3 regions of the Priestia sp. SIMBA_032 genome follow, and region 3 is predicted to be linked to each of the others. Evidence: a T-box and tRNA genes for the amino acid it is inferred to sense, from the RefSeq annotation. Region 3 holds a T-box; the other regions hold tRNA genes.
The links. A T-box is a leader RNA that pairs with one kind of tRNA and senses whether it is charged. The one in region 3 lies ahead of argS (arginine--tRNA ligase), so its partner is inferred to be a tRNA-Arg.
Positions count from the first base shown of each region.

Region 1: it encodes a tRNA-Arg, which carries the amino acid that the T-box ahead of argS (arginine--tRNA ligase) is inferred to sense. The anticodon was not compared.
Region 2: it encodes a tRNA-Arg, which carries the amino acid that the T-box ahead of argS (arginine--tRNA ligase) is inferred to sense. The anticodon was not compared.

Region 1 is NZ_JAWRXD010000002.1:196,713-206,915, reverse strand. It holds gene leuB (3-isopropylmalate dehydrogenase) at 1-876, opposite strand, end outside; gene SB717_RS06965 (2-isopropylmalate synthase) at 896-2,431, opposite strand; gene ilvC (ketol-acid reductoisomerase) at 2,418-3,443, opposite strand; gene ilvN (acetolactate synthase small subunit) at 3,508-4,020, opposite strand; gene ilvB (acetolactate synthase large subunit) at 4,017-5,744, opposite strand; T-box leader at 5,813-6,066, opposite strand; tRNA gene SB717_RS06945 (tRNA-Arg) at 6,386-6,459, opposite strand; gene SB717_RS06940 (metallophosphoesterase) at 6,585-7,097, opposite strand; gene SB717_RS06935 (XTP/dITP diphosphatase) at 7,113-7,706, opposite strand; gene rph (ribonuclease PH) at 7,716-8,462, opposite strand; gene SB717_RS06925 (GerMN domain-containing protein) at 8,597-9,682, opposite strand; gene racE (glutamate racemase) at 9,795-10,203, opposite strand, start outside.
Region 2 is NZ_JAWRXD010000006.1:188,624-198,826, forward strand. It holds gene SB717_RS20205 (gluconeogenesis factor YvcK family protein) at 1-630, shown strand, start outside; gene whiA (DNA-binding protein WhiA) at 664-1,608, shown strand; gene SB717_RS20215 (HPr family phosphocarrier protein) at 1,637-1,891, shown strand; gene clpP (ATP-dependent Clp endopeptidase proteolytic subunit ClpP) at 1,926-2,513, opposite strand; tRNA gene SB717_RS20225 (tRNA-Arg) at 2,734-2,805, shown strand; gene SB717_RS20230 (hypothetical protein) at 3,007-3,681, shown strand; gene rpoN (RNA polymerase factor sigma-54) at 3,968-5,278, shown strand; gene SB717_RS20240 (glutaredoxin family protein) at 5,291-5,539, shown strand; gene SB717_RS20245 (sugar-binding transcriptional regulator) at 5,673-6,701, shown strand; gene gap (type I glyceraldehyde-3-phosphate dehydrogenase) at 6,748-7,755, shown strand; gene SB717_RS20255 (phosphoglycerate kinase) at 8,065-9,249, shown strand; gene tpiA (triose-phosphate isomerase) at 9,425-10,180, shown strand; gene gpmI (2,3-bisphosphoglycerate-independent phosphoglycerate mutase) at 10,180-10,203, shown strand, end outside.
Region 3 is NZ_JAWRXD010000010.1:73,906-84,108, reverse strand. It holds gene SB717_RS23400 (helix-turn-helix transcriptional regulator) at 56-259, shown strand; gene SB717_RS23395 (branched-chain amino acid ABC transporter substrate-binding protein) at 260-691, shown strand; gene SB717_RS23390 (helix-turn-helix domain-containing protein) at 1,122-1,676, shown strand; gene SB717_RS23385 (permease prefix domain 1-containing protein) at 1,946-2,803, opposite strand; gene SB717_RS23380 (PadR family transcriptional regulator) at 2,800-3,138, opposite strand; gene SB717_RS23375 (RNA polymerase sigma factor) at 3,364-3,870, shown strand; gene SB717_RS23370 (anti sigma factor C-terminal domain-containing protein) at 3,854-4,777, shown strand; gene SB717_RS23365 (APC family permease) at 5,279-6,625, shown strand; T-box leader at 6,716-6,931, shown strand; gene argS (arginine--tRNA ligase) at 6,983-8,671, shown strand.

The DNA of each region.
Region 1 (10,203 bases), on a different contig from region 3:
AGCTTTGTTTTGACCAGCAATATCTGGTGCAGAACCGTGAACCGGTTCGTATAGAGACGGACCATCAGCCGTTAAGCTGGCAGATGGCAACATTCCTAACGATCCTGTCAGCATAGAAGCCTCATCACTCAAAATATCACCAAACATATTTTCAGTTACCACTACATCAAAATACTTCGGATTACGAATTAACTGCATAGCAGCTGAATCTACAAGCATATGCTCAAGCTCTACATCCGGGTAGTCTTTTGCTACTTCTTCAGCTACTTCACGCCACACTCTACTAGACTCAAGCACATTCGCTTTATCAACAGACGTTACTTTTTTACGTCGATTTACAGCCGTGTCAAATGCTTGGCGAATAATTCTTTCTATTTCTGTACGCTTATAAAATAATGTGTCGACAACTGTTTCTTCATTTCCTTCTGTTCGGCGCTCGCTAGGCTTACCAAAATATAAACCTCCTGTTAGCTCGCGGACGATAATGAAGTCAACACCTTCAATGTATTCTTTTTTCAGAGGAGAGGCATCCGCTAAGCTATCATAAAACGTCACCGGACGAAGATTAGCATATAAATCCAGTTCTTTTCGAATAGCTAGCAAACCTTTTTCCGGTCGCAAATGTGAAGGGTTACGATCCCATTTTGGCCCTCCAACTGATCCAAGTAATACAGCATCCGCCTGCTTACAAGTCTCAATTGTACTTTCTGGAAGAGGTGTGCCCGCCTCATCAATTGCAGCTCCGCCAATTAGTCCATACGTAAACTCAAATTGATGATCAAAGCGCTCTCCAATTGCTTTTAAAACGGCAACAGCGCCTTTGGTTACTTCTGTTCCTACGCCGTCACCCGGTAATACAGCGACTTTTTTTGTCATGGTAGTCTCTCCCTTCAGTTCACATTACTTCTTGCTTTGTACGATGCTGCTGAATAGCGATTAAACGATTAATAGCGTTCAGATATGCTTTCGCTGACGATTCTAATACATCAAATGCTACTCCGCGTCCGCTTGCTTCAGTTCCTTCGCTTTCAACCTTCACAAATACTTCAGCCAGTGCATCCGGTCCACCGTTAATAGACTGAATACGATAGTCTAATAGTTTTACATCTTGTTCAACACAGCGCTGCAGCGTATTATAGATAGCTTCCACGCTTCCAGATCCCGTAGCTGCTTCTTGAATCTCTTCGCCGTTTTCTTTGCGAAGCGTAATCGTAGCCGTAGGAATATTGTTCGTACCATACTGAACTTGCAGACTTTCAAGCTTATATTCACTGTCTTTGCTAACTTGCTTTTGAATGACTAATGCCAATAAATCATCGTCGGTAATGTCTTTTTTCTTATCTGCTAAGTCTTTAAACTTCTCAAAAAGCACGTTTGCTTCTGTATCTTCCAACGTGAATCCAAGCTCTACTAAGCGTGTACGGAACGCATGACGGCCTGAATGTTTACCAAGCACAATTGGATTTTGTTTAACACCCACAAGTTCTGGGGAAATAATCTCATATGTTAACGGATTTTTTAAGACGCCATCTTGGTGAATACCTGATTCATGAGCAAAAGCATTTTTTCCGACAATTGCTTTATTTGGTGCAATATTCATCCCTGTAAGCTTACTGATAATGTCACTCGTACGCTTGATTTCAGGTAAGATAAGACCTGTGCTCGCTTGATAGAAATCTTGACGGACATGAAGCGCAAGTGCTACTTCTTCAAGAGCTGCGTTACCCGCACGCTCTCCGATTCCGTTAATCGTTCCTTCAATTTGAGTAGCTCCTGCTTCAATAGCAGCCATTGAATTGGCCACAGCTAGCCCTAAGTCATCGTGGCAGTGAGCTGACAAATCAACTTTATGAATATTTGACACATGTTCTTTTAAGTAATTAAATACTGATTGATAGTCACCAGGAGTGATAAATCCTACTGTATCTGGAATATTAACGACTTTTGCACCAGCATCAATAACTGCTTCTACAATTCTAGCTAAAAACGGTAAATCTGTTCGACATGCATCTTCAGCAGACCATTGAACAACCGGGAATTTTTTACTTGCGTACTTCACCATTTCCACTGCTGTTTCAAGTACTTCATCAGGTGTTTTTTTCAATTTATGCTGCATATGAATTTCGGAAGTAGCGATAAAGACATGCAGTCTTGGTTCTGCACTTTCTTTTAACGCCTCCCATGCAATGTCAATATCTTTTGTAACAGACCTTGCAAGGCCTGTTACAGAAGAGTTTTTGACAATAGACGCAATTTCTTTTACGGATTGAAAATCACCTTTTGAAGAAGCGGGAAATCCAGCTTCAATGATGTCGATACCTAATCGCTCTAACTGCTTAGCAATTTCAAGCTTTTCTTGTAGGTTTAAATTGACTCCAGGTGACTGTTCACCATCGCGTAGCGTCGTGTCAAATAGTTTAATTTTTTGCACTAGCGATCACCGCTTCTTTCTTTTGTTTTTTAACAAATGGCATCATTTCACGTAATTGAGCGCCAACTTTTTCAATTAAATGTTCGTTTTCACGGTTATTGATAGCTGTAAATTCCGGACGATTTGCTTGGTTTTCTAGGATCCAGCCTTTTGCAAATTTACCTGTTTGGATATCTTCAAGCACTTTTTTCATTTGTTCTTTTGAACGCTCATCTACAACGCGTGGTCCTGAAACGAAGTCACCCCATTGAGCTGTATCAGAGATTGAATAACGCATGCCTTCCATTCCGCCTTCATACATAAGGTCAACAATTAATTTTAATTCGTGTAAACACTCAAAATATGCAACTTCCGGTTGGTAGCCAGCTTCTACAAGCGTTTCAAAACCAGCTTTAACTAATGAAGTTAAACCACCGCAAAGTACTGCTTGCTCACCGAAAAGATCTGTTTCTGTTTCTTCTTTAAATGTTGTTTCTAATACACCCGCACGAGCTGAACCGATTGCTTTAGCATAAGCTAACGCTACGTCTTTTGCTTCTCCAGTTACATCTTGGAATACTGCGAATAACGCCGGTACACCAGCTCCTTCTTCATACGTTCTTCTTACAAGGTGACCAGGGCCTTTTGGAGCTACTAAGAATACGTCAACAAATTCAGGTGCTACGATTTGGTTAAAGTGAATGTTGAAACCGTGAGCAAATACTAAAGATTTTCCTGGTTTTAGTCCTGGAAGAATTTCTTCGTTATAAACTTTTGGCTGATACTCATCTGGAAGTAATACCATTACTACTTCTGCTTGTTGAACTGCATCTTTTACAGATAATACAGTGAAACCGTCTTGCTCTGCTTGGTCCCATGATTTACCTTTACGTAATCCTACTACCACGTTTACTCCGCTGTCGCGTAAGTTTTGTGCATGAGCGTGACCTTGTGAACCATAACCTACGATTGCTACTGTTTTACCTTGTAATAATTGATCCTTTGCATCTCCGTTATAATATACCTTTGTCATAATAAATCTCTCCTCTTAGTTTATATAGTTTTATATAGTTTACTTGGTTAGTAACTAGCTAGAATTAAATGATTGATGAAAGTTTGGCTGCTGCTTTTTGCGTGCCGCGTGGAACAGCTACTGTTCCCGTGCGCGTTACTTCTTTTAATCCATAAGGCTGAAGCAGATCAATCATCGCTTCAATCTTGCTGGATTCACCTGTTACTTGAATAATTAAGCTGTCGCGGCTTACATCAATGATGGTTGCACGGAAAGGTTCAATTACTGCATAAAGTTCGTTACGGCTCGCTGGGGTAGAGGCTACTTTCATTAAAGCAAGCTCTCTTGATACCACCGCTTGATCCGTAATATCTTGAACCTTCAAAACGTCAATCTGCTTATTTAACTGCTTAATCACTTGTTCAGCAGCGTTATCATGCTCTACGTTCACAACAAACGTCATGCGTGATACATCTTCAGATTCAGTGTGACCTACCGAAATACTCTCAATATTGAAATTTCTTTTTGTAAATAACCCCGTCACGCGATTTAATACGCCCGCACGGTTTAATACAGTTGCTGTAATAATTCGCTTCATGGTTTCACCCCTACCATTTCATGTAATCCTTTTCCAGGTGCAACCATTGGATATACGTTTTCTTTAGGTGCGACAAAGAAGTTTAGTAAAACAGGTCCATCTGTTTCCATTGCTTCTTTCAGAGCCGCATGCGCTTCTTCTTCAGTAGAAGCTTGTAAACCTTTGATATCATAAGCTTCTGCAAGCTTCATTAAGTTAGGCTGATTCGGAATTAAAGAGTGCGAGTAGCGTTCTTCATAGAAGATTTCCTGCCACTGACGAACCATACCAAGCGATTGATTGTTGAGTACAACCACTTTTACAGGTAAATTTAATTCTCTAATAACCCCTAATTCCTGAAGCGTCATTTGAAATCCACCGTCACCAACGACTGCTACAACTGTTTTATCTTTATTTGCCAGCTGAGCGCCGATTGCAGAAGGTAATCCAAAGCCCATGGTGCCAAGACCACCTGAAGTTACCCATCGATCTGGATTATTAAATGTGTAGTATTGAGCTACCCACATTTGATGTTGCCCAACGTCCGTTGTAACAACGGCATCTCCATTTGTATACTTGTGAAGCAACTCAACTACTTTTTGTGGTTTTAACACGTCTGCTGAGTTCTGATACCACAATGGATATTCTTGTTTCCACGCTGCTAATTTCTCATGCCATTTCGTATAATCTCCAACTTCTCCTTCTTGCAGAAGCAATTGCTTTAATACTTCTTTTGCATCTCCAACAATTGGAATCTTGGTTGGAACATTCTTTCCAATTTCCGCTGGGTCGATGTCAATGTGAGCAATTTTTGCATTTGGTGCAAAATGCTTTAAGTTACCTGTTACTCGGTCATCAAAGCGTGCACCGATACTAATGAGAAGATCACTCTCATAAATTGCCATGTTTGCTGTGTACGTTCCGTGCATGCCAGCCATTCCTAAATGAAGCGAATGATCTGCAGGGAAACAGCCTAATCCTAAAAGCGTATTGATAACCGGAATATTTTGACGCTCAGCATAATTTTTTAATTCTTCTGAACCTTTACTCAATAACACTCCCGCACCTGCTAGGATAACAGGTTTCTTTGCAGCTGCTACTGCGTCTGTTAACTTTTTGACCTGCAGCTGATTTGGAAAATAAGTTGGCTGATAGCCAGGTAAATCAATTTCTCCTTCGTAATTAAATGTTCCATCACCCTGTGCCATATCTTTTGGAATATCGATTAAGACTGGACCAGGTCTTCCTGTTGTCGCAATATGAAATGCCTCTTTGATGATTCTCGGCATGTCGCTGATATTGCGTACTTGATAGCTATGTTTCGTAATTGGCATTGTGATTCCTAATACATCTGCTTCTTGGAACGCGTCAGAACCAATTACACTTGAAGCTACTTGACCAGTAAAAACAACTAAAGGAAGTGAGTCAATCATCGCATCTGCCAAACCTGTTACGATATTTGTTGCACCAGGACCACTTGTTGCGATAACTACACCGGGTTTACCTGAAATTCTTGCGTACCCTTCTGCTGCGTGAATTCCACCTTGTTCGTGACGAGCAAGTACGTGGAACATTCCTGAACCGTATAGCTTATCGTAAATCGGTAAAACGGCTCCCCCTGGGTAACCGAAGATGACGTCAACATTTTCTCTTCTTAGAGATTCAATCAACATGTCAGCTCCATTCATTTGTGCCCCAGTGCTTACAGGTTCTTTCGTTTGCATATTGGCTCCCACTTTTCTCATCCTTTCGTTTTCTAGATAAAAGAAAAAAGACTTCTCACCCCTAAATAGACCCTATCAAATGATATAGGTCAAGGGGCGAAAAGTCTTTTGTACTTTACGCGGTACCACCCTCGTTTGTAATCGTAATGATTACCTTATGAATGTATACTGTACATTCTTTTTGATAACGAGTGCTTTGGAAGTACACTCGGTCGCCCTTACTGAATTTCAGGGTGACACTCTGAGGTGAGTTCATTTTGAGTTGGTAACGCCGGCTTCCAGCAACCCGACTCTCTGTTGATACCTAAACATCAAAACTACTTATCCTCTTCAACGTTTTAAAACGCTATATGCTTTTTGAACAATGCTTTACACATCATATTTTAAATTAATTAAAATTTTTAGAAAACTTATATTTGAGGACTATCTTACGCCCATTTCTATGCATAGTCAACCACTTTTCAAGTTTTTTTTAGACAATTTAGACTAAACAGAATATTTGAATGCGTTTTCATTATTGATGTAATAAGGGTTTACAGCAGTTCAAAAAGTTTTTCTGAAACGCGCATTTGTACACACTGAATGAACAAACATTCACTTTTAAAATAAATAAAAAAATCCCGGCTTTTACTAAAAAGTAAAAGCCGGGATTTTTTTCTCGACGTCCCAGGAGAGATTCGAACTCCCGACCGACGGCTTAGAAGGCCGTTGCTCTATCCTGCTGAGCTACTGGGACATAATGTTAAAGTGTATCAAAGACAATACCTATTATATTCAAATATAATTTAAAAGTCAACGTTTTTTTGAAATTTTATGAGAAGAGAGGTAAAAAACCTTCTCTTCTCCCTATATTTGGCTATATTATGCTGAAAGTGTACAGGTTAACTGCATGCTAGGAATATGTTTACCGCTTATATCGTAAAACTGCACGGTAGCTTCTGTACCATCCATTACTAGTATAGCATACGTACACTCTTTTCTCATACGAGGAAGTAACATACTTCCTGGATTGATAAATAAAACTCCGTCCATGAGCTCAGCTCCCGCTATGTGAGAATGCCCAAAGCAAACAACATTCGCCCCGACTTCTCTCGCTTTGTAATGCAGATTCATCATAGACATTTTAACATTATATAAGTGACCGTGTGTAACCAGACACGTAGCTTCTCCAAGCGACTCTACTCGATCATTAACGTAAGATGCATCGTAGTCACAATTTCCTCGAACGCCTAAAAACGCAGACATTTCTTTGCTGTCTTGCGGCAACTCAGAGTCCCCACAATGGATCATCTTATCTACATCAGCATGTCTCTCTCTGATAGTGAGCAGTTCTTCTTGTAACCCGTGGCTATCGCTTACAATTAATAGTTTCACACGTCATCACTCCTTCTAAAATTGCGCATCAATTAGCGGTGCTAGTTTTTTTAACGCATTTGCTCGGTGACTAATCTGATTTTTTTGTTCTTTAGACAATTCTGCCATGGAGCATCTCCATTTTTCTACAAAGAAAATAGGATCGTACCCAAAACCGTTTTCCCCTCTTTTTTCCTCCAAGATGTGCCCTTCACATGTGCCTTCTACAATTTCTGTTCTTTTTCCGGGCACTGCAATAGCAAGAGCACAATGAAAGCGTGCCGTGCGCTTTTCAAACGGCACGTCATTTAATTTTTGAAGTACCTTCTCTATATTAGCATTATCATCTTTATTTTCACCAGCATAACGCGCGGAATAAACGCCTGGCTCCCCGTTTAAGGCATCTATAGCAAGCCCCGAGTCATCGGCAATGACCGGCTTATTTAATGCGAATGAAATGGCCTCTGCTTTTAGCGTCGCATTCTCTGCAAATGTAACGCCCGTTTCTTCCACGTCTTCCATCTCAGGAAAATCAAGAAGCGATTTCACTTGAAATCCCTTTGGTGAGAAAAGTGTTTCAAAATCTTTTACTTTGCCTGCATTTTTAGTTGCAATAATGATTTCACGCACGTTAATCCCTTACCTTTCTTTAACCGGAATGTAAGCAGTCAGGTGATCAAGAACTTCCTTTTGCTGTTCAATCAATTGATAAACACCCTTTTCCCCTAAATCCAGAAGATGGTTTAACTGTTCTCTCGAAAACGTCGATTCCTCTCCCGTTCCCTGTAATTCTACAAACTGTCCGCTTCCTGTCATCACAATATTCATGTCAACTTCCGCTGTCGAATCTTCTTCATAATTTAAATCTAAAATCGGATTTTCTCCATGAATACCTACTGAAGTCGCAGCTAAGTAGTCACGAATAGGAATTTCTGTTAGCTTGTTCTCTTTAACCAGCTTTCCAAACGCTAAAACCATAGCCACAAAAGCACCTGTAATCGATGCTGTTCTTGTTCCGCCATCTGCTTGAATAACATCACAATCAATCCAAATTGTCTTTTCTCCGACCTTTTCCAGGTCGACTACAGAACGCAGAGCTCGTCCGATTAGACGCTGAATTTCCATTGTTCGTCCTGTGACTTTACCTTTTGATGATTCACGTATATTTCTTTGTGCCGTAGCTCGAGGCAGCATAGAATACTCAGCTGTAATCCATCCTTTTCCTTGTCCACGCATAAAAGGAGGCACTCTGTCGTCTATGCTTGCTGTACAAATAACCTTTGTGTCTCCCACCGAGATTAATACAGATCCTTCTGGGTGCTTTAAGTATGAAGTATGAAGAGATACAGATCTCAATTCATTAAGTTCCCTACCGTCCAAACGCATTAAGCATGTCCTCCTATTAATTCATTTATATGTAATAGCTTCTTCCATTTTAACTATAAAACAGCGGAAAGAGGTCGCTATTTCAGCAGACCTCTTTCTACTTAGTCCTTTACTAGTATAACAAAAATTTGTTTTTAAAAACTACCTGTGTTCACATTTTTAGGTCTTGAAACCGGCTCCGTTAACTTTTTCCCTTTTTCATCTTTTAGCGTTTTTTTGCCATTCACCTTAATGGCAACGCTGTCTACGGCTTTTTGTTCCGTCAGGGATAACACCAAGGAGTCGAGAACACGCTGAGAAATTTCCGTTCCTTTTAAATTTCCAAAGATGTTTTTATTAAAGTTCAGCGTTAACTCGCCGTCCGCATACTTTGGAGCTGCTACGAGCTTTGCATCAGGATTAAAGTCTGTCACTAAACCTGATGCAGGCGCAGGTCCTTCTACAAGTTCGTTCACAATTGCCGTGTACATATCTTTGTCATCAGAAGCAATTCTTTTTGTGACAGGAACATAGTAAGTTTGTTTGCCCTCTTGAGCTAAGTAATAAATCGTAACTGGCTTCGTTTGGGTTACGTCAACTACTCCAGTATTATCAAAGTTAATACCATCTGCTCTGCTTAACCCTTTACTGATTGGCGTATGATTTACAGGCATCTCGTCTTTATCATAGCCGTTAATGCGAATTTTAACTTTATTTACGCCTTCAAACTGCGTCAGCGTCCAAGTGACGGCCTGCAGGATACGGAGTTCATCTTCTTTTTTATACTCAGCAAATTCAGGTGAAAAATCTGCTACCATCGTGCCGTCACTTTCCAGCTTTGTCCCTAAAACTCTTGTATCAGCAGGAAGAACCGCTCGGAAATTATTTGGCAATAAGTTTGTGACGGGTCCACCTTCTACTAAATATTCAAGAGACTGTTTAGCGACACCTTTTGATTTAGGAATTTCAAGCGTCTGGGGAACAACGTACCCGTTTTTATCAATTAAGTAGAGTTCTCTTTTGGTAGGCGCAGATGTTTCTGCCGCTTTACTTTGTTTTTTATTAGCTTCCGTTACTTTCGCTTCAGTCGCTAATGATTTTTCATCTTTCACATAGGTGACATCCTTGGGCGGATCAATTTCCTTTGCTGCGTTATCCCCTCCGAAAAGTCCACAGCCGGATAACAACACAGATGTGGTCACCACGGCGGATATGAGAACAAATTTGGTCTTTTTGGACATTCCTTTCCCTCCTCAGACTGTTTGTACTACTATGTATACGAGCTTATTTGCATTTTAGACCAGCTCAAAAAAGTTTTTGATCACAAAAAAACCGAGCATGATATGCTCGGTTTTAAAGCTTGATATGTTCAACATTATATACAGGGTGCTCAAACCATTTAGATGCAATGGATTGAAACAGTTCTGTTGATCCTGTTGTATAGAAGTAGTGTTCAGGCTCCATGTTTCTAGGAGCTAGTAAATTGCTATAAGAAAGAATAGCACTTACCTCTATTGCCGTTTCTTCACCAGAACTGATTAACTGAACTCGAGGCCCAATTGCTTCTTGAATAACTGGCTTTAATAACGGATAATGCGTACAACCTAAAATAAGGGTATCCATATCTGTATGATAAAAAGGTTTTAATGTTTCTTTTACAATTCGCTGCGCTTCCGGTCCTTCATAATTACCGCTCTCTACAAGAGGTACAAACAAAGGGCATGCTAAATTTTCCACTTCTACTCTCGTATGAAGAGCGCGG
Region 2 (10,203 bases), on a different contig from region 3:
AACGTCAGAGGGAAAGTGCTTCCGGCAGCTAATCAAAGTGTTGTGCTGCATGCGGAGATGCAAGATGGATCCATCGTAACAGGTGAATCTAAAATTCCAGAAGTTAATAAAAAAATTAATAAAGTATTTTTATCGCCTGCCGATGTGAAACCGCTTGTCGAGACAATAAAAGCTATTCGACGCGCTGATTTAATTGTATTGGGGCCCGGAAGTCTTTATACAAGTATTTTGCCGAATTTACTGGTGCACGATATTTGTAATGAGCTTTGTTCGACAAAAGCAAAGAAAGTGTACGTATGTAACGTGATGACGCAGCCGGGTGAGACATTGGGTTTTAAGGCAAGTGATCATATTAAAGCGCTTTACAACCATATGCCGTGTGCGTTTTTAGATGCGATTATCGTCAATAATGCACCTATTCCAGCACCTTTAAAAAAGAAATATCAAGTAGAGCAGGCTCAGCCTGTGGAATATGACCGTGAAGTATTGCTAAAATTAGGTTTAGAAGTGATTGAAGATCAAATTATTCAGTATGACGGCAGCGTAATTAGGCATGATACAAAAAAAGTAGCAAAGCTTGTGTATTCTATGCTGACATCGCTGCAAGGTAAAGCGAATACGGGTGTTTAACACTATTTCCGTATGTAGATTGGAGGTGAAGTTATGTCATTTGCATCAGAAACAAAAAAAGAGTTAACGAATTTAGAAGTCAAAGATTGCTGTGCAAAAGCAGAGCTCTCTGCATTAATTCGAATGAATGGTTCACTTTCTTTTTCGAATAAAAAATTCACAGTTGATGTTCAAACTGAAAACGCAGCGATTGCTCGACGCATTTATGTCTTGCTCAAGAAAAATTATGATGTGTCAGTAGAACTGCTTGTGCGTAAGAAAATGCGGCTGAAGAAAAACAATGTGTATATTGTTCGATTAGTAGAGAAAACGAGAATGCTTTTGGAAGACTTGAAAATTGTAGAAGAAGGATTCACTTTTACACATCGTATTTCACCAGAGCTAGTACAAAAGAAATGCTGTAAGCGATCCTACTTAAGAGGCGCATTTTTAGCCGGCGGCTCTATTAATAACCCGGAGACATCATCGTACCATCTTGAAATCTTTTCATTGTATGAAGAGCACAACGAAGCTTTATGCAATTTAATGAACGAATTTCAACTGAATAGTAAAACATTAGAACGGAAAAAAGGCTATATTAACTATTTGAAAGAAGCTGAGAAAATTACGGAGTTTCTAAATATTATTGGAGCCCATAACGCTCTTTTACGGTTTGAGGATGTAAGAATCGTCCGAGATATGCGAAATTCCGTTAATCGCTTAGTTAATTGTGAAACAGCTAACTTAAATAAAACGATCGGAGCGGCCATTCGTCAAGTGGAAAACATTCGTTATATTGATGAAACAGCCGGATTAGATATCTTACCAGAAAAGCTAAGAGAAATTGCTCGTTTGCGTGTGGAATATCAAGACGTTACGTTAAAAGAGCTTGGCGAGATGGTATCTGGAGGTCAAATTAGCAAATCGGGCATTAACCATCGGCTGCGTAAAATTGACCAAATAGCAGACAAGCTTCGCGCCGGTCAGCCAGTCACATAAGGGGAATTGCAAGGGGGAGGATTTTATCATGGAAAAACAAGTAGAAGTGAAATTAAAAACGGGATTACAAGCTCGTGTTGCGGCACTATTCGTGCAAGAAGCAACTCGTTTTACATCTGATGTGTACTTGAAGAAAGATGAGAAAGTAGTCAACGCTAAAAGTATCATGGGGTTAATGAGCTTAGCGATTAATAATGGTTCTCTTATTACGCTCATTGTTGAAGGGGTAGATGAAAAAGAAGCAATGGATGCGTTAGTCGCTTACGTAGAGAACGATGCATAAAAAAGCCTTTCCCAAAGTGGGAAAGGCTTTTTTCTTATTTAGGGTCGTTTTCTAATACTTTGTCAATTAGACCGTATTCTAAAGCGCGTTCAGCAGTCATGAAATTATCACGATCTGTATCACGTTGTAGCACCTCTAACGGTTGACCTGTACGCTCAGCTAAAATTGAATTTAGTTTTTCACGTAAGAATAGAATACGTTTTGCCGCAATTTCGATTTCAGTAGCTTGTCCTTGAGCACCACCAAGAGGTTGATGAATCATTACTTCGCTGTTTGGAAGAGCAAAACGTTTGCCCTTTTCACCAGCAGCCAGTAAGAAAGCACCCATTGATGCAGCCATACCGATACAAATTGTAGAAACTTTTGGCTTAATGAATTGCATCGTATCATAGATAGCCATTCCAGCTGTAATAGAGCCACCTGGGCTGTTGATATAAAGTGAGATATCTTTTTCTGGGTCTTCAGCAGCTAAGAATAGAAGCTGAGAAACGATTGAGTTAGCTACGTTATCGTCAATAGCACTACCTAAAATAATAATGCGGTCTTTTAATAAACGTGAATAAATGTCATAAGCACGTTCACCACGGTTTGTTTGTTCAATAACTGTAGGAATTAAGTTCATATTAAATTCCTCCTTAACAAGAATAATTTGTTATGTACCTATAATACACGTATGGTCAATAAAGGTCAAACAAAAGAACCTCTACTACACATATTCGCTTAAAAGGCTATGTATTCCTCTTTGACATTATTAAAATTTTTCCCCCTTCTAAAAAAAATAAACGTAGTATCCTATTGAAAAGAGAAGTTTTCTCTCCTATAATGGAAGTTGTGACAAATATGCCCTCGTAGTGTAGTGGATAGCACAAGAGATTCCGGTTCTCTTAGGGTGGGTTCGAATCCTGTCGAGGGCGTCTTAAAACGTTGCGGATTACGCAACGTTTTTTATTTTGAGTAAAAAGGCTCACCTTCTCAAAAAATAATATTTATTTTCCTCCTATAACCCTTTATACGCGTAAGGAAGCAAGAAATTAATTCCATTGTACCGGTTGCGGAATTTGTCAGAATACTATAAAACAGTATATAAGGAAAAGAAACACGGAGGAGGAATAAATATGAAATATATGAACAAACTTTTCATTGTCAGTGCATCGGTAGCACTATTGCTGTCTGCATGCGGGACGAACGAAGATTCTGCTCAGCCGAAGTCTAATGATCAAGCAGAAAATGTTCAGCAGGATACAGCTTCTAAATCTGATCAAACATCAGGTGCTGCAAAAGAAGAGTCGAAAAAAGATGGGGATTCTTCTGAGGTCTCAGCCAAACCTTCAGGAAGTCAATCATCAACTAGCGAAACAGCGAAAGATGGACAGTCAACGTCTTCTTCAGAAACAAAGCTAACAAAAAGTCCAGAACAAGATTATTCTATTCAAGTAATGGACGGTTATAAACTAACGGGTGAAGAACCAGGAAAAGATGCGTTAGTATTAACTTCAGATGATTCTCAATTTATGCGTATTGAAATGCTTTCATCAGAAGCATCGCTGGACGACGCTGCTCAATCTGTTAAACAAACGGCAACAGCAGTTAATAAAAATGCAGCAGAGAAAAAGAATCTTGAAGAAAATGGAATCTTCAAAGATTCTGTCTGGTATGAAGCCACGTCTGGCGATCATACGGTAAACGCCGTGTTAGTTAAAGGAAAGAAACCAATGAAGCTAACCATCTTTACGAAAAATGACGAAGAAAACTTAGACAAGTTTATGCAAATGGCACAAACTATTGAATAAGCAATTCTTCTATATAGTATACACATGCAGAAAATTCGACATGACGGAGAAAACGTCATGTCGGATTATTACTCGGATCATGTGGTTGGTGCGAATTATAATGAAAAGTTATAAAGGTGTATAGCTCTATTACTTTTTTGATGGCTAGTAATTAAAAATAGGATGAACCGCTTCGTTAACAAAGGTTGACGGAGATTTTTTGATGAAAAAATTACATATAAAAAATAGTTACATGCTCTTTGAAAGCGTTTTTATAGTAAAATAGATGAAGGGGAGGGGAGAAATAATGGAGATTGGATTATTTCAGCAGCAGTCGTTAAAGCTGACGATGTCAAAAGAATTATCGCAAGCTATTTCTCTTTTACAATATTCATCGATGGATATTGTAGCGTTTTTACATGAGCAGGCGCTTCAAAATCCGCTTATAGATTTTTCAGAGCTGCCCGTCTATACATCTCACAATCAAAAAAATCATGCAACTTCTGATTCAACAGATTATATGAGCAGTATACCAGCTCCTAAAGAAACGCTGTACGAACATTTAATGAATCAATCCGCATTATTAAAATTAGATGAATGTGAGCAGGCAGCCGTTGAGTTTGTTATTCATAGTCTGGATGATGCTGGCTATTTGCACGATGAGTTAATTATACTTGCTAACCAGCTTGGCCAAGGTCAAGAGCAGGTTGAAAAGGCTCTTCAACTTGTGCAGCAGATGGATCCGGCAGGAGTAGGGGCGAGAAGTTTACAAGAGTGCTTAATGCTTCAATTAAAAAGAAGTAATCAATGGACAGAAAAAATAGAGCAAATTTTGACACATCACTTTGAGGAATTTGCGTATAAAAAATGGATGAAAATCTCAAAATTATGTCAAATCTCACTTGAAGCTCTTCAACAATTACATGAACAGATTAAAAAATTAAATCCTCGTCCTGGATCATTTTATATGAAGTCCAATGAACGATTCATTGTACCGGATTTTATTGTAAAAATTGAAGATGGAAATGTCGTTGCTTATGCAAATGAGGATTTGGAACCTCGTCTTTCAGTGAATGAACAATACAAACTTCAGCTGAAAAATAGGCAGAACCAAGAAATGTTTTCTTATTTGCAAGAGAAATATCGTGAATTTCAATGGATTATGAAAAGTTTACACACACGCAAAGACACATTAAACGCATTAATGAATACCTTACTCGTTGAACAAGAAGCATTTTTTAAAAAGGGTCCTTCGTATTTGAAGCCGTTAACAATGAAGGAAGTAGCAGAACAAACGTCTGTGCATGAATCAACGATTAGCCGTGCTACTCGGCACAAATATATTCAAACGCCTTTTGGCACCTTTTCAATGAAATCTTTTTTCTCAACTAGTATTCAACTGGGCAACAACGAAGCGACTTCTACAACTCACGTAAAGGAACTGCTTAAAAAGCTAGTATCAGAAGAAAACAAACAGCGTCCGCTTTCAGATCAGCAGTTGGCTAACGTCTTGCAAAGCAATTATAACGTTACTATTTCAAGAAGAACGGTAGCCAAATATCGAGACCAATTAAATGTTCTGCCATCCAGTCAACGAAAACTTTTTGTCACGCAGTAAAGGAGTGAGAATGTGGAAGTCATACTGTATACAAAAAACGGCTGTCACTTATGCGATGATGCAAAGAAGCTGCTTGCAGAGATGCAGTCTGAGTTTCCCTTTCAGCTTATTGAACGGGATATTTACAAAAACGATGAGTGGTTGGAAAAGTATCACCTTGCGATTCCTGTAGTAGAAATGGACGGAGAAGAAGTGGAATATGGAAAAATAACGGGTATTCCGTTAAGAAAACGCTTACTTTTAAAAATAGGCAACACATGAGTTGAATAAAGGATTCACTCCTGTTAGAATAGATTTTGTAGCAGGGTGAATTTTTTTTACGCAAGGTGGGACATAATATGTCTATACGGGACAAAATATGTCCAGCGAGTTTATGCCTTAAGGGGATTTTAACATGCGTTCTTTAATAGAAGTACAACGAAAATTATTACCTGAACTTCTCTCAGTTATGCAAAAGCGCTATCAAATCTTGCAATACATACGTTTAATGCAGCCGATTGGTCGCAGAAACTTAGCTGTAAGCCTTGGGCTCACAGAGCGTGTGTTACGAAGCGAAGTAACATTCTTAAAAGAACAAGATTTGATTGACATTTACCCTAGTGGGATGACGCTTACAAACGAGGGAGAACTACTTCTAGCTGAATTAGAAGAAGTAATGAAGGAAGTTTCAGGACTTCGATTATTGGAAACAACATTAAAAGAGGCGTTTTCTTTATCAGAAGTTGTTGTTGTATCTGGAGATAGTGATCAGTCTCCTTGGGTCAAAAATGAAATGGGTCGAGCATCTGTTTCGTGTATCAAGGAGCGCCTTGTTGGTGAAAAAAATACCGTTGCTGTTACAGGTGGTACAACGCTTGCCGCCGTTGCCGAAATGATGACACCTGATTCAAAACACCCTGATGTACTTTTTGTACCTGCTCGCGGAGGGCTAGGTGAAAATGTACAAAACCAAGCAAATACGATTTGTGCTAAGATGGCTGAAAAGTCCATGAGTCACTATCGCTTGCTTCATGTTCCAGATCAGCTTAGTGATGAAGCATACCGATCCATTATCGGTGAGCCATCTATTAAAGACATGCTTCATTTAATCAAGTCCGCTGGTATGGTTGTTCACGGAATAGGAGACGCTATGACAATGGCAGAACGCCGTAAAACACCACAAGCTGACTTAGAAAAAGTGAAAAATGGACATGCTGTAGGTGAGGCATTTGGATACTATTTTAATCATCAAGGCGAAGTTGTTCATAAAGTTAAAACAGTTGGCATACAACTCGATGATTTAAAGAACAATAAATGTGTTATTGCTGTTGCAGGAGGTTCATCCAAAGCAAAGGCAATTAAAGCGTTTATGCAACAAGCGCATGATTCGATTCTCATTACAGATGAAGGCGCCGCAAAAGAGTTAGTAAGGGATTTTAATTAATCCCTCATATAAAAAAATACTTTTTACATTCAAGGAGGAAATACCCATGGCAGTAAAAATTGGTATTAACGGATTTGGTCGTATCGGCCGTAATGTATTCCGCGCAGCTTTAAAAAATGATAACGTTGAAGTAGTAGCAATTAACGACTTAACAGATGCTAACATGCTTGCTCACCTTCTAAAATATGATTCTGTACACGGAAAATTAGATGCAGAAGTAGTAGTAGATGGTAGCAACTTAGTAGTAAACGGTAAAACAATCGAAATCTCTGCTGAACGTGACCCAGCTCAATTATCTTGGGGCAAACAAGGCGTAGAAATCGTTGTTGAATCTACTGGATTCTTCACAAAACGCGCTGACGCTGCAAAACACTTAGAAGCAGGAGCTAAAAAAGTAATTATCTCTGCTCCAGCATCTGATGAAGACATCACAATCGTAATGGGTGTTAACGAAGACAAATACGATGCAGCTAACCACAACGTAATTTCAAATGCTTCTTGTACGACTAACTGCTTAGCGCCATTTGCTAAAGTGTTAAACGACAAGTTCGGTCTTAAACGTGGAATGATGACAACAGTTCACTCTTACACAAACGACCAACAAATCTTAGACTTACCACACAAAGATTACCGTCGTGCTCGTGCAGCTGCTGAAAACATCATCCCAACTTCAACTGGTGCTGCTAAAGCTGTATCTCTAGTATTACCTGAATTAAAAGGTAAATTAAACGGTGGAGCTATGCGTGTTCCAACTCCAAACGTTTCTTTAGTAGACTTAGTTGCTGAACTTGACAAAGAAGTAACTGTTGAAGATGTAAACAACGCTCTTAAAGAAGCTGCTGAAGGCGATCTTAAAGGCATCCTTGGTTACAGTGAAGAGCCACTAGTATCTGGTGACTACAACGGTAACATCAACTCTTCTACAATCGATGCATTATCTACAATGGTAATGGAAGGTAACATGGTTAAAGTTATCTCTTGGTACGATAACGAGAGCGGATATTCTAACCGTGTAGTAGACCTTGCTCAATACATCGCTGCTAAAGGACTATAAGAATAACTTAAAATTCGCTTCTATTTTATTCAATAAGACAGAAATCGACTAGACTTTCCTTTTTTATTGGATATCTGAAAATAGAACGACTATAATAAGACTTGCTAAGGAAGAGAGGGGCATACCCCCTCTTCCTTGATTTATGTATTGGCTTCTACATGAAAAAGCGTCATAAACAGTTAACTGGAGTTTCACTTTATATAGAAAGGCGCCAATATATAAAATGAAATGTCCGTTGGTTTGTGGATTGATGATTACATAGAAGCCTACTTGCTTAGTACCATAAATACTTAAGGAGGCCTTTTAACGATGAACAAAAAAACGTTGAAAGACATCGATGTAAAAGGAAAGCGAGTATTTTGTCGCGTAGACTTTAACGTACCAATGAAAGACGGAAAAGTAACAGACGAAACTCGTATTCGTGCAGCTGTTCCTACTATTCAATATTTAGTAGAACAAGGTGCAAAAGTAATTTTAGCTAGCCATCTTGGACGTCCAAAGGGCGAAGTTGTTGAAGAATTACGTCTAAATGCTGTTGCAGAACGTTTACAAGCTCTTCTTGGTAAAGACGTTGCAAAAGCTGACGAAGCTTTTGGTGAAGAAGTAAAGAAAACAATCGACGGCATGAGCGAAGGCGATGTTTTAGTACTTGAAAACGTACGTTTTTACCCAGGCGAAGAGAAAAACGATCCTGAATTAGCAAAAGCGTTTGCTGAATTAGCAGATGTATACGTAAACGATGCATTCGGTGCAGCTCACCGTGCGCATGCTTCAACAGAAGGAATTGCTCAACACATTCCAGCAGTAGCAGGTTTCTTAATGGAAAAAGAGCTTGATGTGCTTTCAAAAGCATTATCGAACCCAGAACGTCCATTTACTGCAATCGTTGGTGGAGCAAAAGTTAAAGACAAGATCGGTGTAATTGACCACTTACTTGATAAAGTAGATAACTTAATCATCGGTGGAGGACTTTCTTACACATTTATTAAGGCACTAGGCCATGAAGTAGGTAAATCACTTCTTGAAGAAGACAAGATTGAACTTGCAAAATCTTTCATGGAAAAAGCTAAGAAAAACGGAGTAAACTTCTACATGCCAGTGGACGTGGTAGTAGCAGATGACTTCTCAAATGATGCTAATATTCAAGTTGTATCAATTGAAGACATTCCAAGCGATTGGGAAGGCTTAGATGCAGGACCGAAAACGCGTGAAATCTATGCTGACGTAATCAAAAACTCTAAGTTAGTTATTTGGAACGGACCAATGGGTGTGTTTGAATTAGACGCATTTGCTAACGGAACAAAAGCAGTAGCAGAAGCTTTAGCAGAAGCAACTGACACATATTCAGTAATTGGCGGAGGAGACTCTGCAGCAGCTGTTGAAAAATTCAACCTAGCTGATAAAATGAGCCATATTTCTACAGGTGGCGGTGCGTCACTAGAGTTTATGGAAGGTAAAGAACTTCCAGGCGTAGTTGCACTAAACGATAAGTAAGTTTATGTTTCAGTAAGACGGAGGACCGACCTGACGACTGATAATATAAATAATTATCAAGCAGCGAAGAAGGATGGCCAAGAGATAAAAGGGACCGAATCACTTTTAACAGCACCCTCTTGGACATCTAACGCGTGAAGGGAAAACCCACAATAAACAAAGGACGGTGTTACACATGCGTAAACCAATTATTGCAGGAAACTGGAAAATGAACAAAGTACTTTCTGAAGCAACTAGCTTTGTTGAAGAAGTAAAAGGAGCAGTACCATCTCCTGAAAGCGTAGATTCAGTAGTATGTGCACCTGCACTATTTTTAGATCGCTTAGTAGAAGCGACTAAAGGCACAGACTTAAAAATTGGTGCACAAAACATGCATTTCGAAGAAAACGGTGCGTTCACTGGAGAAGTGAGCCCTGTTGCATTAGCAGACCTAGGTGTGAACTACGTAATTTTAGGACACTCTGAACGTCGTGAAATGTTTGCTGAAACGGACGAAACAGTAAACCAAAAAACAATTGCTGCATTCAAACACGGTTTAACACCAATCGTTTGCTGCGGTGAAACAAACGAAGAGTATGAACAAGACCAAACAAAAACAGTTGTAGCTAATCAAGTACAAAAAGCATTAGCTGGTCTAACTGATGAGCAAGTAAAACAAACGGTTATCGCATATGAGCCAATCTGGGCAATCGGTACAGGTAAATCTTCAACTGCTGAAGGTGCAAACGAAGTTTGTGCATACATCCGTAGCGTTGTTGCAGAACAATTCTCTCAAGATGTTGCAGATGCTGTACGTATTCAATACGGCGGTAGCGTAAAACCTGCTAATATTAAAGAATATATGTCTCAATCAGACATTGACGGAGCTTTAGTAGGTGGAGCAAGCTTAGAAGCAGATTCTTTCTTACAGCTTTTGGAGGCTGGTAAGTAATGAGTAAAAAGCCAGTAGCATTA
Region 3 (10,203 bases):
TATTGAATAATGTAATATATATGTTACACTTGATGCAGGAAGGAATTGGTTTATATTGAAAAACAATGTAAAAATATTTCGTGTACGGGCTGATTTAACTCAGCATCAATTAGCTGAAAAAGTTGGTGTTACTCGTCAAACCATTAGTTTAATTGAAAAAGGAAAATATAATCCTACATTAAAACTTTGCTTAGAAATATGTTATGCAGTCAATAAAACCTTGGATGAGATTTTTTGGGTTGATCAGGAGGAGATTTAAATGAAAGTAATAACAGACGAAAGACTTGTTATCAAAAACTTAAAAAATATTCGTTTTGCGTTTGCATTTCAAACTTTAGCACTTGTGGGGATTTTGATATACCACGGTATTACGAAAGGATTCAATAATATTACCAATAATCCTATATGGCTAGTTTTGATACTTACCAGTGTTATATTAGGGTATTTGAACTTAAGTATTTCTGTTGACTCCTATGAAAATGAGAAACGAATTAGAAAAATGCCCTATTACTTATTAGTATTATGTTGTTTAGCTGCCGGAGTTATTTTTGGCTTACTAACAAAGATAACATCTAATAGTAGCTTGGCTGATAGTATAATAATTGGTTCAGTTATATTTTTATGTTTTTTAGGAACTTTTTCATTTGGTTATTTCTTAATAAAAAAACGTTCTAAAGATGATGAAGAATAAGTCATAAATACTTCCTGTGATCCATTTTATGTAAAAATAGGGTGTTTATATATATTAATTATACCGTTTAAAGAGATTCATTCACTAAAAACCATTTTTGTATATAATTGGATAAAGGGAGGTTTTTCATGACTTATAATAAGAATAAATTAAAACTAGTAGGGGCTACTTTATTTGGAGCTGGAATTGGAGCCATCTTAGGAATACTAGCTTATACAAACAATTGGCTAGGATAAGTAATTTATTAGATGACAAAAAAGCCGTTTTCTCTAACGGCTTTTTTTGTGTCATATTTTTATTTTCTCGGAAACTAGTTGTTGAAAAATAAGATTTTTTCCCAATGTAAACTAAGCGTTGTCATATGTATACCAAGGGTTTATAGCTTTATGCGGATTAAGAAAATACACTGAATATGAAGGAGGAAGCTAAGATGAGACTTGGTGAACAAATACGAAAGATACGTAAAAACGAAAATCTTTCACAAGAGCAGTTAGGACAAAAAATGAATGTTACCAGACAAGCTATTTACAAATGGGAAAGTGGAAAAGGATACCCAGACATTCAAAATTTAATTATGCTAAGTGAATTATTTGAAATTAGTCTCGACGAGTTAATAAAAGGAGACAGTTCTTTTCAAGGTAAAATTAAAGTGAAAGGGGGTACAGGTATGTTCTCTAATCGTAGTCTTTTATCAGCATTAAACTATTTTAGCTTGTTTTTTGCCCCAGTTTTTTTTCCACTCGTCACACTGATATTTGGATATAAGGAAATGAAGCAACACGGAAAAAGAGCATTTATATCTCACTTAATTCCGACTGTAACGCTCATTATTATAGCAATTACCTATTACCTGTCTGCAAAAGTAGAAGGGGTAAATACACCTAATCCCATATTAGTTAGTGGATGTACGATTTTAATCTCCCTGATCACAATGGGCGTTATCATATGGAACATTAAGGAAGGCGTGAAGCAACTAAGGGCATAAATATTGAATAATGACTAGATTAATTAATTCTATATTATTGTCGAAAATAGGTTTTATGTTAACTAGAAAGAAAGAAAAAGAAGCAAGCAAGTTGCCTGTTTGCTTCTTTTTCTTTTCAACATAATTCAGCGTAAATAATAGCATACCTAGCATGAGAAGGACTAGAATTAGAACAAATGAGCTCAAACTAAAATATTTCATTAGTCCTTTCTCATGTTTTTCAAAAGCTATTACTCCACATGAAAAGCCAGTCAGATAAATTGTGACTCCTAAATGTAATCCTCATAAAATTCATCATGTTCGCTAGGGATACGACCTTGTTTTCCTGTAACATAATAAATTAAGTAGCCCAGAATATTTAAAAAAATAAACATAAAGAGCCAACCAATTCGTAACCTTTTTTGATGGTAGGCATTAATAATTGCCCAAATAGTAAACAGGGTCCAGTAAACAGTCAATCCCACAAACAAGACGACGGCTTCTAATCGACTAAAGCTTCTATTATCTATTGAAACGAACCATTCTTCATCCCCATTCCCAAATGTGTGAAAGTCTGCTCCTAACCATTTTGGAGCCCAAATGGTCCTTTGATATTGAAAATCTGGCTGCACTGACTTCCAGTGATATTCAACATAATTTTCGCCAGCACGGCTTATTATATTTTTGGATTTATAAACAGTAACCCTAGAAACATAGTTTGTTTCTTCTACTAAAGCTTCTATTTTCCTTTTTATGTCTGTCGTTATCACATCTTTATCCTTTAATTGATATGATATCAGTGCACGTGTGTCAGATATTCCTTCGGCTGTTGATTCTTCCACTTTCCAAAGAAAATAAAAGATAGACATCGTGACAATTAAACATACTACTGCTATGTACAGGACGCGCTTTGCAAATACTTTCTGTATGTCAAATAATTGTCCAATGACGGCACGTATTTCTTTTTCTTCCCCAAACCGTTTGATTGCCTTTGTAATGGCCTGTTGTTCTGTTTTGCCTTGCGCTTTTAATTCATGGACTGCTTCCAATAGATGATTGGTCATTTCTGCTTTTAGCTCATTGATTTCTTGTTGATCTCCTTCTACATTCAGGTACATAGAATCCACAAATTTTTCTATTCTCTTCACTTAGTGCCTCCCCATAAAAAAGAATCCATCATTTTCTTCACAAATTGCCATTCTAAACGCTTTGCTTCAAAGTTTTGGTTACCTAATGCTGTGACTTTATAATATTTTCTTCTTCCACCAGGGCCTTGTTCATCTCCCCAGTAAGAAGAAATCCAATTATTTTTTTCTAATCTCTTTAAAGATAAATAAAGGGTACCTTCTTTTAATTCAAATTGATCTTCACTTTTCTCACGAACAATCTTCGCCAATTCATAGCCATACATATCCCGTTGATGTAATAGGGATAAGATTAGCGTATCAATATGACCCTTCAAAATTTCTCTACTAATTTCCAATTTATCCACCTCTTATGAAATTATAAAAAATAATACCTTTTATTACAAGGTATTATCAAAATTATATTGTTTCAAATATAGAATCAACTCATTCTTTCTTGGAACATGTAGTAAAAAAGTAATTACTCAGAAAGTAATTACTTTTCTTTTTTATAGAAAAATGTGAAATAATTGTATACTTTTTCGCTGCTCATACGTTATAAGACAGGAAGGAGGAAAACATATTTGAAAAATCGGTTATCAAACGACCAACTAAAAATTGTCATGGATCAACTTTACCTATATTTAATCAAACAAGGCGCAAACCCAGAAACAGCTAAAGATATTGTTCAGGAAGCAGTTTGTAAACTACTTGTTCATCTTGAATCGATTGATACCGATAAATATAAATCATGGCTTTTTAAAGTAGCTATAAACTTATATTATGATTACTGTCGAAAGAACAAAAAATCTCAATACGTGGTAGTAGAAGATTACCTTATTACCAATGAGCGATTAATTGAAGAGATGATGATTGCCAAAGAAAATCAGCTTCTAGTAAGAAGAATACTTCAAAAAGTATCTCCCACCTTTAAGCAACTACTTCTTTTAAAGTATGAGTTAGACTGGTCTTATAAACAAATTGCGGAATATGTAGATATGAAACCTGAAGCTGTCAAAACGTATTTAGCTCGTGCTAGGAAAACGTTTAAAGAAATGTATAGGAGAGAATGTAATGAAAAAAACGAATGATGAGTTAGATTCCATTTTTGATGAAAAGTCTTTACATAGAACACTGAAAAAAGCAAAATATATAGCATTTTCAAGAACAGTTTTGATATCAGCACTCGTAGTCTGTTTTGTTATTACTGTACTAATAAAAGGAAACAATTATTTTATAAATACACAAGGAAATAAACTCACTGGACAGTTAATTAAGGAAAACCATGTGAGGATGTCTCCAAATACATTTACTAACACCGATACCATCTCAACAGGAATTTTAAAGGGGACGATTAAGAGTGAAGTATTTAAAGTGATTGAAGATAAAGTGATACCTTGGGGTACAGAAGAAATAACGTATGATTTACTTGGAAACTTTAATGCATCCTTCTCAACACACAGTACGATTGTTAATGACACTACAATGTATCATATTCCTAATGGACAACGTGAGATGTTATTTTACGTACCAAAATATAAATATAAGTTGTATGCGAATGACTTTGATATAATTAAAGATTATCCAAATGACAAATACATGGAGATGGCCATATCTTTCAATAAAAATTACACATTGAAAGAAGTACAAAAGATGTTGCCTAAATCTGCTCATCAAACGTGGTATTGGATAGATAACTACGCAAAGTCTACCGATTACAGAGGAAATCCAGAAAGTGGGCAATGGTTATTAGGTATCTCTAAACCGTCACCACAGCTAGGAGCAAAACTAACGACTACTAAAATTAAAACAGAAGCAGACTTTTTGAATGAGCTCGAAAAAACAGATCCAGGAGAAGTGAAAAATCTAAAAAAAAGACAGGGAAATGGATTGATTATAGGCGTAGTTGTTACAGGAACAAAAGAAGAGATTCTTCCCTTACGTAATAAACCCTATGTTAAAGCAGCTAGTTTAGGAGCAGTAGTCGATAAATATTGAATTTTAGGAACTTGTAACGAGGAAAAGCTTATGGGATTAAACTTCCATAAGCTTCTCTTTCGTTTCCGATAACGGTGATTATGTTAACTAAGAATGTATACCATATACAAAATAAAAACAGAAAAACCTACCCAGGTGGGGACTGACCCCCTATAGTGAGACAAATAAAAATACCTTTAAGTTTCCTAGTGGAATCTATATATATCTTTCAAATGGATGGAATCTTTGTACTAGAACCCCATAGGTTATGCAATAAAGCATAATCTATGCAATTCTAGATAAAATCATAAACAAGAATAACAAGTAAATTAGGTGCAGCCTTATTGTATATATATTGATTGAAGCTTGGCATAAAATTTGCATTACCTTTACTGAAAGCAAAAAATTTATAATAATGTAAATTGTGAGTTTTATTGATATATCTTTATCAAGTCGTTTACAAACATATTTTTTTGTAGATAGGTCTTATTGGATTGTGTTTTTTATTAGGAGGAATGATAAGTGAAACAGGTAGAGTTAAAACGTTCATTAAAATTGTCATCTATTGTATTATTAGGGATAGGTTATATGGGTCCGATGGCTGTATTTGATACCTTTGGAATCGTTTCAGCTCAAACAAGGGGGCATGTTCCGACTGCTTATGTTTTTGCCCTAATAGCTATGCTCTTCACAGCGATAAGTTACGGTAAAATGGTCAAGGTTTATCCTGTAGCAGGGTCAGCTTATACATATACCCAAAAAACCATAAATTCAAATCTTGGTTTTCTTGTTGGATGGTCATCCTTGTTGGACTATTTGTTTTTGCCTATGATCACTGCTGTTTTAACAAAAATATACCTCTCGGCACTTTTTCCTAGTATCCCATCTTGGTTGTTTGTTGTAGGTTTTATAGGGGTAGTTACGGTTATTAACTTGTTTAGTGTTAATGTTACAGCTAACTTTAATAACCTCCTAGTCATCTTTCAAATATTAGTTATCATTATTTTTGTGATTTTGGTTATTACGGGTTTAGCTCATGGGGAAGGAACAGGTAGAATTCTTTCTATTCAACCCTTTTTTCAGGCAGACATGCAGCTATCAAGCCTAATATCAGGGGCAACGATTCTTTGTTTTTCATTCCTAGGGTTTGATGCAGTAACGACGCTGGCTGAAGAAACAGCCAATCCAACAGTCACTATTCCACGCGCGATATTTCTAACAGCTTTTGTGGGAGGAGTATTATTTGTGGGAGCTTCCTATTTTACACAGTCCTTCTTTCCAGATATATCACGTTTTAGTGACCCTGAAGCTACCTCTCCTGAAATCGCTTTATATGTAGGGGGTAAATTATTTCAAGCTTTCTTTTTAGCAGGTACTGTAATCGGAACCTTGGCTTCAGGGCTATCCTCACATGCGAGTGTATCCAGATTGTTGTATGTAATGGGGCGTGATAATGTACTGCCAAAAAGGTTTTTTGGCTATATACATCCTCGGTGGAACACACCCTTTCTGAATGTTCTATTTGTAGGGGCTATTTCCTTATCAGCGATGTTCTTTGACCTGTTGACAGCAACTTCTCTGATTAGTTTTGGCGCTTTAATTGCTTTTACTTTTGTGAATGTATGTGTAGTTGTACATTATGTGATAAGAAAGAAGCAACATAAAACAATTCAAGGTTTTGTGAACTATCTTTTATTACCGATTATAGGAGCTGGAGGAGTGATTGTCCTCTGGGTTAATCTAAGTATTGATTCCTTGATATTTGGTCTTGTGTGGGCAGGAATAGGTCTAGTTTATCTGACTTACTTAACGAAATTATTTACTAGTAAACCTCCTCAATTTCAGTTTGAAGAGGTAAAAGAATTGTAAAGCAGCATTGAAAAATCTAAGGGATAAAAGCTATATAAATAATTTTCAGTTGATTTTTTAGAATATTCGGTATATAATGACAAAAATATTATAAATTCATTGAAGAAGAGAGTAATTTTGATTAAATCTTAAAGCGAGTTAGGGATGGTGAAAGCCTAATAGATTTATTATTATGAACCGCACTTCTGAGAAGCAGCCTGAAATGATTTAAAAGTAGGGTATGCCGGGGAAGACCCGTTACTACCTTGTGAAGAAGGTTCAATTTGAACAATAAGAGTGGTACCGCGGGTAAATCTCGTCTCTGATAAGAGACGGGATTTTTTTGTTTTTTTAAAATAAAAGAGACTAGGTGATGACATGGAATTTGATAAAATATATGCTGAAGAAATAAGCAAAATATTAGAGAATAAACTGACAGTTAAAAGTATTATGAAGTTAATTGAAAAGCCTAAGCATAGTACCCAAGGAGATATTGCCTTTCCTTGTTTCACATTAGCTAAACTACTTAAGAAACCACCTCATGCTATCGCCATAAATTTGGCTGAACAATTAAAGCATCCCTTGTTTGCTAAGATTGTAGCTCAAGGACCTTATGTAAATGGATTCTTTAATAAGGAGATCGTTGGCAAAGAGGTTATAAACAATATCTTACAACAGAAAAGTCACTATGGAACACCTAAAGTAAAAAAGGAAGGGACTATTACTATTGATTTCTCCTCCCCAAATATAGCTAAACCATTTTCCATGGGCCATTTACGATCAACAGTTATAGGAAACTCATTAGCCAACATAGCTGAAAAATGTGGTTACAAGACTGTACGTATAAATCACTTAGGAGATTGGGGAACACAATTTGGGAAGTTAATTGTTGCCTATACATTATGGGGAAACGAAAGCGATATAAAGAAAAATCCAATTCATGAGTTATTAAGCTTGTACGTAAAATTTCATGAAGAAGCTGAGGTGAAACCGGAGCTAGAGAATCAAGCAAGAAAGTGGTTCAAAAAACTAGAAGACAGCAACAAAGAAGCAATAATGCTTTGGCAATGGTTTAGAGAAGAATCACTTAAAGAATTTTCCCGTATTTATCAGCTTTTGGGTGTTCATTTCGACTCATATCAAGGAGAAGCTTTTTACAATAATAAAATGGATAAAACAATTGAGCTATTAAATAATCATGACCTGTTGTCTAACTCAGAAGGAGCTCAGGTAGTGAATCTAGAAAATGATTCTTTACCTCCATGTCTAATTAAAAAGTCAGATGGCGCTACATTGTATGCAACAAGAGATCTAACAGCAGCATTATATAGACAAGAGACCTATCAATTTAAGAAAGCTTTATATGTAGTAGGGCACGAGCAAAGTCTTCATTTTAAACAAGTATTCTTAGTCTTAGAGAAAATGGGGTACGACTGGGCAAAAGAATTAGTTCATGTTCCTTTTGGCTTTATTTTAAAAGAAGGTAAAAAGATGTCTACCCGTAAAGGTAAGGTAGTTCTTTTAGAAAAAGTTATTGAAGAAGCAATAGTCTTAGCTAAACAAAATATTGCTGTTAAAAACCCAACGTTACCGAATCAGGATGAGGTTGCCCAACAAGTAGCTGTAGGTTCTATTATCTTTCAAGATTTAAAAAATGAGCGACTCAATAATATTGAATTTTCAATTGAAGAGATGTTAAAAGTGGAAGGAGAAACAGGACCGTATATTCAATACACATATGCTCGTGCTTGCTCCATTTTAAGAAAAGTAGGTGAACCTTCACATTTCGTATTCAGTGAAGGAGCAAATGAATACAATTGGTTGTTAATAAAACAACTCATGGTATTTCCTAAGATTATTGAGAGAAGTTTTGAGAAGTATGAGCCATCCCATATTGCTAAGTACTTAATTGATGTAGCACAAGAGTTTAATAAATATTATAGTCAAGTCAAAATCCTTATGGAAGACAAGCAGAAGGAAAGTCGCCTTGCTCTGGTAGAAAGTACGACGATTGTTTTGGAAGAGGGGTTAAGACTACTAGGAATTCAGACACCAAAAGAAATGTAATAGATAAGCATTTTTTAAATAAATATGTTTATAAAATCTTTACTACCGAGGGAGTTGGATTGTGGTTTAATAACGATTATAAAGAGAATATCCCATCGGTACTTTGAAATTGCAAGAAGACAAACATATAGTTTAAAATTGCTATTTATAGGAGTGGTAAAGTTGGGCGTCTCTTCTTATAATAGCTAAATATGTGTAGAAGATATGATTTGCAGTCTTTTTAAAGAATTAGGCATAACATTCATATCTTTGCTTACTATTTATTTTTTTTATAAATTAATCTACAAAAAATAAGTAAACTCTAGTATTAAGGGTTTACTTATTTTTGTACCGATAACGTACATTATGGTGCGACAAGAAGTCGCTTTCTTATACAGTGTAGCTAACGCTACTCATCTAGACGCGAAGATGATCTCCATCCGAAACGGCATTCTTGGTAACGAGTCTGTCGGTTGCATGAGGAAATACGGAAACAGAGGACAAATGCATGATTCAGAATACTGCTAGGAGAAGATAGACATGGTAAACGAAAGTGAAGGTTTGTAAGCTTCGTCAGCGTTAGCTTAAGATAATGCACAAGTTTCGCTTAGGTTTTTGTAAGAGGAAAAGTAGATTCATAAAGCTGCTGTGACGCGTCCCGTATCTTGCCCGGAGTAAAGAACCCACCTAACCTCGTCGTATCTATAAGATGCGGAACTTGGTAAGCCCTTTGTCATCTGTGTAAACAGTAGGATGACTGCAAAGTCAAACGATGTGGCAGAGGGTAAAGGATACGAGAGAAAGCAAATGCCATTATCTCGAAAGAGAACAGGAAAGCAGGAAACTGTATAACTGAATGGATACTATCGTCCTTACGGACAAACCCATGATAGGCCCGAAAGGGAGCCTACTTCTCGTTGGTCTCTCGTAGGAACATAAGGTTGTGGCTATCTTCTGACGAAAGAAACGTACTGTTATGTATACCTCCATTTGGAGCGTCGGCGTACGTTTTACTTACCGATATGGTGTGTGATGAGGATACGACAGCAAATGGACCTGCAATGTAAGGCTTGAGCCGTATGAGTTGAAAGGATCATGTACGGTTCTTAGGGGCAGCGATGCCCCTCGCTTACCCGACTTAACAAGAAATGAATATCATATACAGCCTAAAATAGAAAAAACTACTGTCCCTCGCCAACAGTAGTTTTTTCTCATACAGACAATCAGAAAATCGTGTTACGAATACCAACGCCGGAGGGTATTCTAGTTATATTTTGTTCCAATTATCTAAGGGATATACTAATACATATAAATTTAAAAACAAATTTTATAATCGACTCTACTTAGATAGAAACCAACTTTTTCTTTCATCTAAGTATCATTAGTTGTTAAGTAAATATTAAAGTACTTCGTATATTATTAAAGCTTCACCATTTACTCTAAACGACGACAAATGACCATTTTTTCTACAACTTATTTGACTTCTAAATCACAGAATACCAACTATTTTTTACAGTTATCTCTTTTACTGCGACTCTCGTTTTTCTAAAAAA